DNA from 3 places in the Pseudomonas sp. GW821-FHT03C07 genome. Region 3 is predicted to be linked to each of the others. Evidence: riboswitches for the same ligand, from Rfam matches in the RefSeq annotation. Region 3 holds a riboswitch; each other region holds the start of a gene.
The links. Region 3 has a riboswitch for cobalamin ahead of cobW (cobalamin biosynthesis protein CobW). Riboswitches for the same ligand answer to the same signal wherever they lie in the genome.

Region 1 (3,269 bases), on a different contig from region 3:
GGATGCTTTTGGCGTGAAATCAGAAGATTCGCACGGGCTTGCCCCAACTGTTCGGCCAGGGCCAGCGCGGCACTTTCTGCGACGCCATGACAGCCGGTCTGTTCGAAGGCCTGGCTGGAACGATGGCTGAGCCGAGCCTCGTAAGGTGCCAGCTCGGTCGCACTGAAGAACACCAGCGGCAGGTTCAGGCGCTGTGCCAGTTCCCGCAGGCCGGGTTCAACCTTTTTCCCATCAATACTTGCCAAGCCATTGATTTCCTTGAGGTCGATCCGATGGGCCAGCAAAGATTGCTCCAGTAGCGCCTGCAAGGTCGAGGCGCTACAGCCGAGCCGGCAGCCGAGGCCAACCGCGAGGATTGGCGTCGTGCTCATGCCGAGTAGTGAGCCTTGGTCTTGCGCCGGAACAGCCATGCACTGATCAGGCCCAGGGCCAGCCAGAACGCGGCATTGGTCAGTTGCGAGGCGATCTTGAATTGTGCTTCCAGCTCTTCTGGCGCCAGGCTGGAATGAACTTGCGGCTGCGGTGCGCCGATCACATGGGGCACCACGACAATGGCCACGCCCAGCAGTTTGAGCGCCCAGTGCTTGCCGAACACCACCAGGGCAATGGCAACCGCCGTGGACGCTGCGGTGCCGACCCACCAGATCTGCCGTTGCAGCAAGTCCGCCGCGGCAGTGCCCGGCAGTTCCGGCGGCAGGCCCAGGGTCGGTGCCAGGCAGAACGTGGCATAACCGGCCAGGCCCCAGAGCAGGCCCTGGGCGGTGCGGTTCGGCGCGCGCAGGGTATAGAGGCCGGCCAGCATCAGGGCGAAACCGACGGCCACCACCAGGTTGCCGCCGGTGGTGGACAACACGCGCTGCCAGCCGTCTTCCGGCTCCCAGGCCTCTTCGTCGTGTACGTGCCCGGCCATGGCCGCGTGCTGGTGTTCGTGAGCCTCGGCTGCCGCGGATTTTTCATAGGTTTCCGCCTGGAGAATCAGCGGGGCGACCCAGAAGCTCTGCAGCAGGGTCAGCAACAGGGCGGCCAGCAAGCCGGTGAATCCCGCTGTTTGCGCAATACGCTTGATCATGGCTGGCGTCTCAATGGCACGGGAAGGCAGAGCTGTGACGGGTATCGTGTGCGGCGTTGTGGACGACGTCGATGGGTGAGAACCCGGCGAAATAGACCAATGCCGCGCCCAGGATGGTGGCACCGATGGCGGCGACGAGGCGCTGGCTCAGGGTGCTGATGGCGGTCGAGTGGCGGACGGTAGTGGTTGACATGGCGCTTCCCTTTGAGTTTTAGCAGGCGGAAAGGCGCGAAGAACCTCGGCGGGCGGGCGCCCGGAGATTACAACAGCGCCTGCCCACCGCAGGTTTGTCATCGATTATTTCTGGGCCGGTCTCCGGGCTTGCGAGGGAGTTGGGCAGGGCCCGACTCTTCAAGCGTCGCCTTCCCATGCCGGTGTCGACACAGTGGCTCTGACGCTTCTCTCGCTTACCGTTGCGGGGGCAGCACCGGACTGATCAGGCCTGAAGACAGACAGGCTGACGCACCGGTTTCCCGTTTCACCCTGTGAAGGGCACCCAAAACAAGGCCACTAGGTAAACACGCTGGGCCGGGCGCGTCAATGCAGTAGAGGGCGCAGTGGTGGTCGCGAATGCGCTGGCCCAGCCCCGAGTTAAAGTGAATTCTAGAATAAATATTTCATATAAATCATGTGCTTATATAATATTTTTGATCTTTAGCCTTAACTGATCAATAGAAAAGGGCTTGCTGATCACCTGCATGCCAGGCGCCAGTTCGATGCTTTCGGCGTAGCCGCTGGCAAACAGGACGGGCAGCCCCGGGCGCATTTGGCAGGCGGCCTTGGCCAATTCGCGGCCATCCATTTCGGGCAGTCCGACATCGGTCATCAACAAATCGATGCGGGTGTCGGCCTGTCCAAGGATATCCAGGGCCTTTTCGCTGCCGTCGGCCTCCAGGACATTGAACGCCAGTTCCTCCAGGACATCGACGATCAGCATGCGCACGACGGTATCGTCTTCAACGACAAGGATGGTGGCGGGGGGGACTGGCATAAGGGTATATCCCGAAAAAGTGAGGAATGGATCAAGTTCGCTGAACCGCTCGGCCTCTGGTATCAGTAAACCACCGGGCCAGGCAAGTTCCCCGGCCTGTACAAAAAAATCCGACTGTACAAGATGATAGGCTAAGGTCTGTCATCGCGTCACGACAGTGCGGCCTGGGGCATTGCATTCTAAGCTGTGAGAAAAATGGCGGTCTTTTATTCGTACATACGGCAGACTCCTTGATAATCAATAACTTTAATCCGGGCCCTGAAATGAATTCGTCGTCTTCGGTGGATGAACAAAGCTTTCGCAAGTTATTGAGTCGCAACATCAGCCTGCCCTTGGGCGTCGGGGTCCTCAGTGCGGTATTTTTCGTCGCGCTGATCACCTATCTGCTGTCGGTGATCCAGTGGGTCGAGCATACCGACCGGGTGATCAATAACAGCAACGAGGCGATGAAGCTCTCGGTGGATCTGGAAACCGGTATGCGCGGTTTCCTGATTACCGGTGACGAGCATTTCCTCGACCCCTACGAAGTCGCCAAGCCGAAGATCATTGCCGAACTGCGCAGCTTGCAGCAACTGACCGCGGATAATCCGCAGCAGGTCGACCGCTTCAAACGCATCGAAGCCTTGCAGGGCGCCTGGAGCGAATACGCTCAGTTGATGATTGAACTGCGGCGTTCCGGCGGCGACTACCGGGGGGTGATCCAGGCGGGGCGCGGCAAGCGCCTGGTTGACGAGATCCGTAGCGAGTTTGAGAACGCCATCGACATGGAGCAGCAACTGCGGCTCGCGCGCAATGAAACCGTAAGCCGCACCACGATCTGGAGCATCGTCCTCTATCTCATCTTTGTGCTGGGCCTGAGTGCCTTGCTGGCCTTTATAGGTCGACGTGATTTGTTATCACTTTCAAGTAGTTATGCAAAAAATCTCGCGTCACAAGTCAAGAGTGCGGAACGCCTGGAACAGCAAGCCTGGCTACGCAGTGGCCAGACCGAGCTGGCCGAGCAGGTGCTGGGCCAACTGAGCCTGAATCTGCTGGGGCGCAATATCCTGCAATTCTGCGCCCAGTATATGGGCAGCGCCGTGGCGGCATTGTATGTCCGCGAAGAGCAGGGGGGCCTGACCCGTGTCGCCAGCTATGGTTTTTCCCGCGAGCAGGATCGGCAGGAACAGGCGATCTTCAACGATGAAGGCCTGGTTGGCCAAGCCGCCG
Region 2 (3,269 bases), on a different contig from region 3:
GGATGATACTGGCCGGCTTCGTTGTGCAACTTGCGATAAGCGTAGGGAAAGTACCAGGCCACGGCGCAGCTGTTGGCCTTTTGCAGGTCGTCGACCATATCCTGCAGGTCTTCCGGGCTGGGGCTCTGCTGCGGCTTGAACGGCGAGACGAACAGGCAACCGAGTTTCAGGTGATGCGGATGGCTGATTTTTTTGGCATCGCTCGCCACATCCAGCAGGGCCGGCATCGGGTTGAGGTTATTGACCTTGGGCCAGCGTTGCGTGGCCTGGATATAGACCGACTCCTGCGCGGTGGAGATCTGCAGGTCGCAGCGTCCGCTGCGGTCGCCCTCTTCGAGCTGCTTCTTGGTCGGGAAATGCTCCAGGGTGACCATTTCCGCCGCCCAGGCCGCGACCGACAATAACCCCAGATTGGCCCGCTCGTTGAACCAGTAGGGCGCCTGTCCGTCACCGAGGAGCTGGTTGTAGCGATCGATGCACTCGGGCCAGCGCTCCAGGGCGGGGCGCAGGAATTCCAGTTTCGGATTGCTGATGATCAGGCCTTGCATGGAGCTCCCCTTTTTATTGTTGGTCGGGTTATGGCTATTTGATATCACCTTCCTCAACGTAGCACAATTTCTGGCGCCGGTTTTTTGATCTGGGTCGGGGTAGGGAGCTATCGCCTTGTACAAGGAGTTAGGGTTTGATTTTGGCGATGACGGTCGCCTTGTGATTTCTGTAGCGGGTCATTAAGATCTCTTTAATTGTCAAGACGCAGAGGTGTCTATGAAAACGACTAAAAACGCTGCGAAAGCGGCCATGATTGCCAAATTCACCGCTGAAGCCATGTCGTTGGCTGCTGTGGGTGTTTCTGAAAATCAGCGTCGTTTTCTCAAGGTCGGTTTGAGCCGCGGCAAGGAACTCGAGCCTGCTGGTGTGCTCGCGGGTGCTCGCTCCTGACATTGGCTCCCACTATCGACTTTGGCAAAAGGCTTCCTCCCAAATTGTCTACAAACGCCCCGCCTGGCCCGGGGCGTTTGCTTTTCTGATGGCGGCTTTATTTGACGCTCCACCCCCAACCCTCTAACCTTCGCCGATTGTTTCAGGTGCTCTGTGGCGAATCGCCGACAGGGTGAAACAGGGAAGCCGGTGAGCCCTTCGACAGGCGCGATTCCGGCGCTGCCCCCGCAACGGTAAATGAGTCAAGACCGCGCCTTGAGCCACTGTGTCCAGCCGACATGGGAAGGCGCGCGGTCCCGCGAATAGCGCTCATGAGCCCGGAGACCGGCCTGATCCATCCCACAGCGTCACGGCGGGCGATGCTGGACGGCTCCGGCCGCGTTTTTCCCTGCCCCCCGTTTGCCTTATCCAGCCCCAACGGAGAGCTGCCATGAACGAATCCCCTGATCGCGACGAACGCCACCTGGCGCGCATGCTGCGCAAAAAGGCGGTGATCGACGAGCGTATTGCCAGTGCGCCAAATGAATGCGGCCTGTTGCTGGTCCTCACCGGCAACGGCAAGGGCAAGAGCAGCTCGGCTTTCGGCATGCTCGCCCGGGCCATGGGCCATGGCATGCAGTGTGGCGTGGTGCAATTTATCAAGGGCCGCAACAGCACCGGCGAAGAGCTGTTTTTCCGGCGCTTCCCCGAGCAGGTGCGCTTCCATGTGATGGGCGAAGGCTTTACCTGGGAGACCCAGGATCGCCAGCGCGATATCGCCGCCGCCGAAGCCGCCTGGGAAGTCTCCCGGGAAATGCTCCGCAACCCGAGCATCGGCCTGGTGCTGCTCGATGAGCTGAATATCGCCCTCAAGCACGGTTATCTGGACCTCGATCAGGTCCTGACCGACCTGCAAGCCCGTCCACCGATGCAGCACGTGCTGGTCACCGGACGCGGCGCCAAGCCGGAAATGATCGAACTGGCCGACACGGTGACCGAAATGGGCCTGCTCAAGCATGCGTTCCAGGCCGGGATCAAGGCCCAAAAGGGCATCGAACTATGAGGCAAGCGCGTCATTGCCCGGCGGTGCTGATCGCCGCGCCGGCTTCCGGCCAGGGCAAGACCACGGTGACCGCGGCCCTGGCGCGCCTGCACCGCAATCAGGGGCGCAAGGTCCGGGTGTTCAAATGCGGCCCGGACTTTCTCGACCCGATGATCCATGAGCGCGCCAGCGGTGCGCCGGTCTATCAGCTGGATTTGTGGATGGTCGGCGCCGAGGAGAGTCGCCGGCTGCTCTGGGAGGCGGCGGGCGAGGCCGACCTGATCCTGATCGAAGGGGTCATGGGGCTGTTCGACGGCACGCCGTCGAGCGCCGATCTGGCCCGACATTTCGGTGTGCCGGTGCTCGGAGTGATCGACGGTACGGCCATGGCCCAGACCTTCGGCGCCCTGGCCCTGGGGCTGGCACGTTACCAGCCGGACCTGCCGTTCGCCGGGGTGCTGGCCAACCGTGTCGGTACCCTACGGCACGCGCAATTGCTCGAAGGCAGCCTGACCGAAGGCCTGCGCTGGTACGGCGCGCTCTCGCGGGAAACCGGGATCGAGCTGCCGAGTCGTCATCTCGGCCTGGTGCAGGCCAGTGAATTGAATGACCTGGACAAGCGCCTGGACGCGGCTGCCGAGGCTCTGGCCGGCAGCTGCGAGGTGGCGTTGCCGCCGCCAGTGGCGTTTGCCGCGCCCGCGCCGGTAGTCGCCGAGCCGCTGCTGGCCGGCGTGCGCATCGCCGTCGCCCATGACGAGGCCTTTGCCTTCATCTATGGGGCCAACCTGGATCTGTTACGGGCCATGGGCGCCGAGTTGCGGTTTTTCTCGCCGATCCACGATCAAGTCATGCCCGAGGCGGACAGCCTTTACCTGCCCGGTGGTTATCCGGAACTGCATCACCTGGTCCTGGCCCGGAACGCGCCGATGCTGGCGGCGATCCGCGCCCATCATCAGGCCGGCAAACCCTTGCTCGCCGAATGCGGTGGGATGCTCTATCTGCTCGATGCGCTGACCGATGTCGAAGGGCAACGCGCCGAGTTGCTGGGCCTGCTGGCGGGTGAGGCGACGATGCAGAAGCGCCTGGCGGCCCTGGCCTTGCAGGCGGTGGCGTTGCCGGAAGGGCTGTTGCGCGGTCACACCTATCACCATTCGCTGACCACCACGGCGCTGGAACCGATTGCCCGGGGCCTGAGCCCCAATGGCGGGCGCGGCGCCGAGGCGGTGTATCGCCAAGGGCGGATGACCGCTTCTTATGTGCACTTTTATTTTCCGTCCAATCCGCGGGCGATTGCCGCGCTGTTGGCCCC
Region 3 (3,269 bases):
TCGACCTTTGCCGACGGCACGCTGATCACCGTCAACTTTTCCGTCCGGCCCAGCCGCACGCCGGAAGGTCGGCAGCTGCCGCCGTTGTCGGCGCATGTCGTGGTCTCCGGCGAGCCGGCGCAACTGATCGAGATCCGCCAGGTCCTCGGCGCCTCCTGAACATCAGTCGACGCGGTTTTTCGCCTCGATCCACTGGGACATGTACTGGGTGCTCTTGTGGTGATGATGCCGCAGCATCGCCCCGGTGAAATTGTCCCGGCGGTGGGCCGCGAGGTCGAGGCGGCAGGCCTGGATCCGGGCAATCAGCGCGGGGCCGTGGACCCGGCGCTCGTAACGGGCGGCGAGCAGCGCCTGGCCGTTGGCCTGGGCCTGCTGCCACAGCGTGCGGTCCTGGTAGAGGCGCACGGCCGCTTGGGCCAGGGCGACGGCGCTGGTTTCGATGGCGCCGGCCCAGGGCAGCCCACCGTGCATGGCTTCGGCACCGATGGGGGTGGTGACATTCGGCGTGCCGCAGAGCATGGCGTCGATGATCTTGCCCTTGATCCCGGCGCCGAAACGCAATGGCGCCAGGCAAATGCGCGCCGCCGCCATGACGTCCAGGGCATCCTCGGCCCAGTTCATGATGTGAAAACCCTGGGCGGGGTTGTGCAGCGCGGTGGCCTTGGGCGGGGTGTAGGCGCCATAGATCTGCAGCTGGGCCGTGGGCAACTGCTGGCGGATCAGCGGCCAGAGCGTGGTCTTCATCCAGAGCACGGCATCCCAGTTCGGCGCGTGGCGGAAGTTGCCGATGCTGAGAAAATGCGCACGCTCGTCGAAATCGCGATAGGCCGCCACAGGTGTGTCGATCATCAACGGGCACCAGTGCAGCAACGCCGCCGGGACCTTGAATTGTTCGACCAGCAACTGCGACTCGACATCGGAAATCATCAGGCTCAGGTCCGAACGGTAAATCGCGGCGATTTCCCGCTGGGCCTGATCGGTTTCGCTCATCTGTTGGAACACCTGCCGCTGATCGGGAGCGAACAGGCTGCTGAAGTCATTCTGGTCCTGATCGTCTTTCAGGCGCGCCTTGAGCTGTTGTTGGCGGGCATCGCGCAAGCTTTGCAGGTCCGCGGTCTCCAACACCCGCAGGGCCTCGGGGCAGTGTTTTTCCACGCGCCAGCCGAACTGCTCCTCCATCATGAAGCGGTCGAACAGCACCACATCCGGTTGCAGGCCGGCGACAAAGCTGTCGAAACTGCTGCTGTTGAGCTCGATGCGACACTCCTCGATACCCAGGCTCGCCAGGTCGGCCTTGTGTTCGCCGACGGCGGCGGGGCTGGCGAAGGTGACGCGCCAGCCGGCGTCGAGAAAACTCTCGAGGATCTGCATCATGTGGCCGCCAGCCGCCGACGAGCGCGGTTCCGGCCAGACGTAACCGATAACCAGGACCTGAGTGATGTCGGTGGCGTGCATGAGTACGATTCCTTGAAACGGGCAGGGCGGGAAAAAGGGGCGCAATTAAACCACAGCGACGCTCGCGATTGACCTGCCTCGACGCACTGCGTAGCCTTGCAGCTTCGAGGTTCTTCGGCATTCGGCCGAAGCTAAGAAGGGAACGCGGTATGCCGCGGCTGCCCCCGCAACTGTAAACGGTTCGATAGCCCTGCAATGCCACTGTCTGCGGACGGGAAGGCGCAAGGCCAGGTCTACCGCGTGCTGCCCAGAAGGCGCCGCGACGGCCCGACCGTAAGCCAGGAGACCTGCCTCGTGACCGTTTCTCACTACAACCGGGCGGGGTGATCCGGTGGCGAACGCATCCGCGCCCCAGGGCCGTGGTTCTCGTCCCGTATGCCCGCCACTTTGCCAAAGGGCATCCGATGAAAACACTGGCCAAGCTTCCCGTCACCATCGTCACCGGCTTTCTCGGCTCGGGCAAGACCACCTTGTTGCGCCATATGCTCGACAACGCCCAGGGCCGCCGCATCGCGGTGATCGTCAACGAGTTCGGCGAACTGGGCATCGACGGCGAGATCCTCAAGCAGTGCTCGATCGGCTGCACCGAAGAAGAGGCCAGTGGTCGCATCTATGAACTGGCCAACGGCTGCCTTTGCTGCACGGTCCAGGAAGAATTCTTCCCGGTGATGCGCGAATTGGTGGCGCGCCGTGGCGACCTCGATCATATCCTCATCGAAACCTCCGGTCTGGCGCTGCCCAAGCCCCTGGTGCAAGCCTTCCAGTGGCCGGAAATCCGTAGTGCCTGCACCGTCGACGCGGTGATCACCGTGGTCGACAGCCCGGCCGTGGCCGCCGGCACCTTCGCTGCGTTCCCGGACCAGGTGGATGCCCAGCGCAAGCTTGATCCGAACCTGGATCACGAGTCGCCGCTGCACGAACTGTTCGCCGACCAACTGTCCAGCGCCGACCTGGTGATTCTCAACAAGGCCGACCTGATCAGCCCTGAAGACCTGGCCCGGGTGCGCCTGGAAGTGGCCGAAGAACTGCCGCCGGCGGTGAAGGTCGTCGAAGCCAGCAGCGGCCGCCTGCCGCTGGACGTGCTGCTGGGCCTGGGCGCCGGTTCCGAGGAGCATATCGACGGCCGTCACAGCCACCACGATCACCACCACGATGCTGACGATCATGACGATCACGATCATGATGCCTTCGACTCGATCTCCCTGGAGCTGCCGCAAGCGGATGAAAGCCTGCTGCTGGACGTCCTGACGCAACTGGTGGTCAAGCACGGCATTTTGCGGGTCAAGGGCTTCGCCGCGATCCCGAACAAGCCGATGCGTTTGCTGATCCAGGGTGTAGGCACACGTTTCGACAAGCATTTCGACCGTGCCTGGACGGCGGCCGAACCCCGCGTTACCCGCCTGGTGCTGATTGGCCAGGATCTGGATGCCGCGCTGCTCGAATCGACCTTGCGCACCGCGCTGACCGCCTGACCCATGCACCTGCTCAGGACCCAGCCCGGCGGTTTTGTGTCGGATGACAATATTGCCGACCTGGGACAAACCCCCGCCGAGCTGGTGATCCTCTGCAGCGGCGATTCCAGCCTTGCGCTGCTGGCCGAGGCGGCCGGGCAACTGCCCGACGATTACCCGAGCCTGCGCCTGGCCAATCCCATGCAGGTGCAGAACCATGCCTCGGTCGACCTCTATGTCGACCAGGTGCTGCGACATGCCCGGGTCATCCTGCTGTCGCTGCACGGCGGGATCGGCTATTGGCGTTACGGTATCGAGCGTTTGGTGCAACTGGCCGAGCGCGGGGTGACCCTGATCCTGGTG

Region 1: linked by a shared signal. The riboswitch ahead of AC07VG_RS24860 (CbtB domain-containing protein) and the one ahead of cobW (cobalamin biosynthesis protein CobW) in region 3 are both predicted to bind cobalamin.
Region 2: linked by a shared signal. The riboswitch ahead of cobO (cob(I)yrinic acid a,c-diamide adenosyltransferase) and the one ahead of cobW (cobalamin biosynthesis protein CobW) in region 3 are both predicted to bind cobalamin.

Annotation. Positions count from the first base shown of each region.
Region 1 covers NZ_JBWKUQ010000015.1:144,173-147,441, reverse strand. The annotation lists gene AC07VG_RS24870 (cobalamin biosynthesis protein) at 1-371, opposite strand, end outside; gene AC07VG_RS24865 (CbtA family protein) at 368-1,069, opposite strand; gene AC07VG_RS24860 (CbtB domain-containing protein) at 1,080-1,262, opposite strand; cobalamin riboswitch at 1,359-1,584, opposite strand; gene AC07VG_RS24855 (response regulator) at 1,704-2,060, opposite strand; gene AC07VG_RS24850 (response regulator) at 2,324-3,269, shown strand, end outside.
Region 2 covers NZ_JBWKUQ010000014.1:14,111-17,379, reverse strand. The annotation lists gene AC07VG_RS23495 (hypothetical protein) at 1-548, opposite strand, end outside; gene AC07VG_RS23490 (hypothetical protein) at 766-939, shown strand; cobalamin riboswitch at 1,067-1,286, shown strand; gene cobO (cob(I)yrinic acid a,c-diamide adenosyltransferase) at 1,370-1,981, shown strand; gene AC07VG_RS23480 (cobyrinic acid a,c-diamide synthase CobB) at 1,978-3,269, shown strand, end outside.
Region 3 covers NZ_JBWKUQ010000005.1:326,676-329,944, forward strand. The annotation lists gene AC07VG_RS13220 (glycoside hydrolase) at 1-159, shown strand, start outside; gene AC07VG_RS13225 (glycosyltransferase) at 163-1,455, opposite strand; cobalamin riboswitch at 1,546-1,764, shown strand; gene cobW (cobalamin biosynthesis protein CobW) at 1,860-2,927, shown strand; gene cobN (cobaltochelatase subunit CobN) at 2,931-3,269, shown strand, end outside.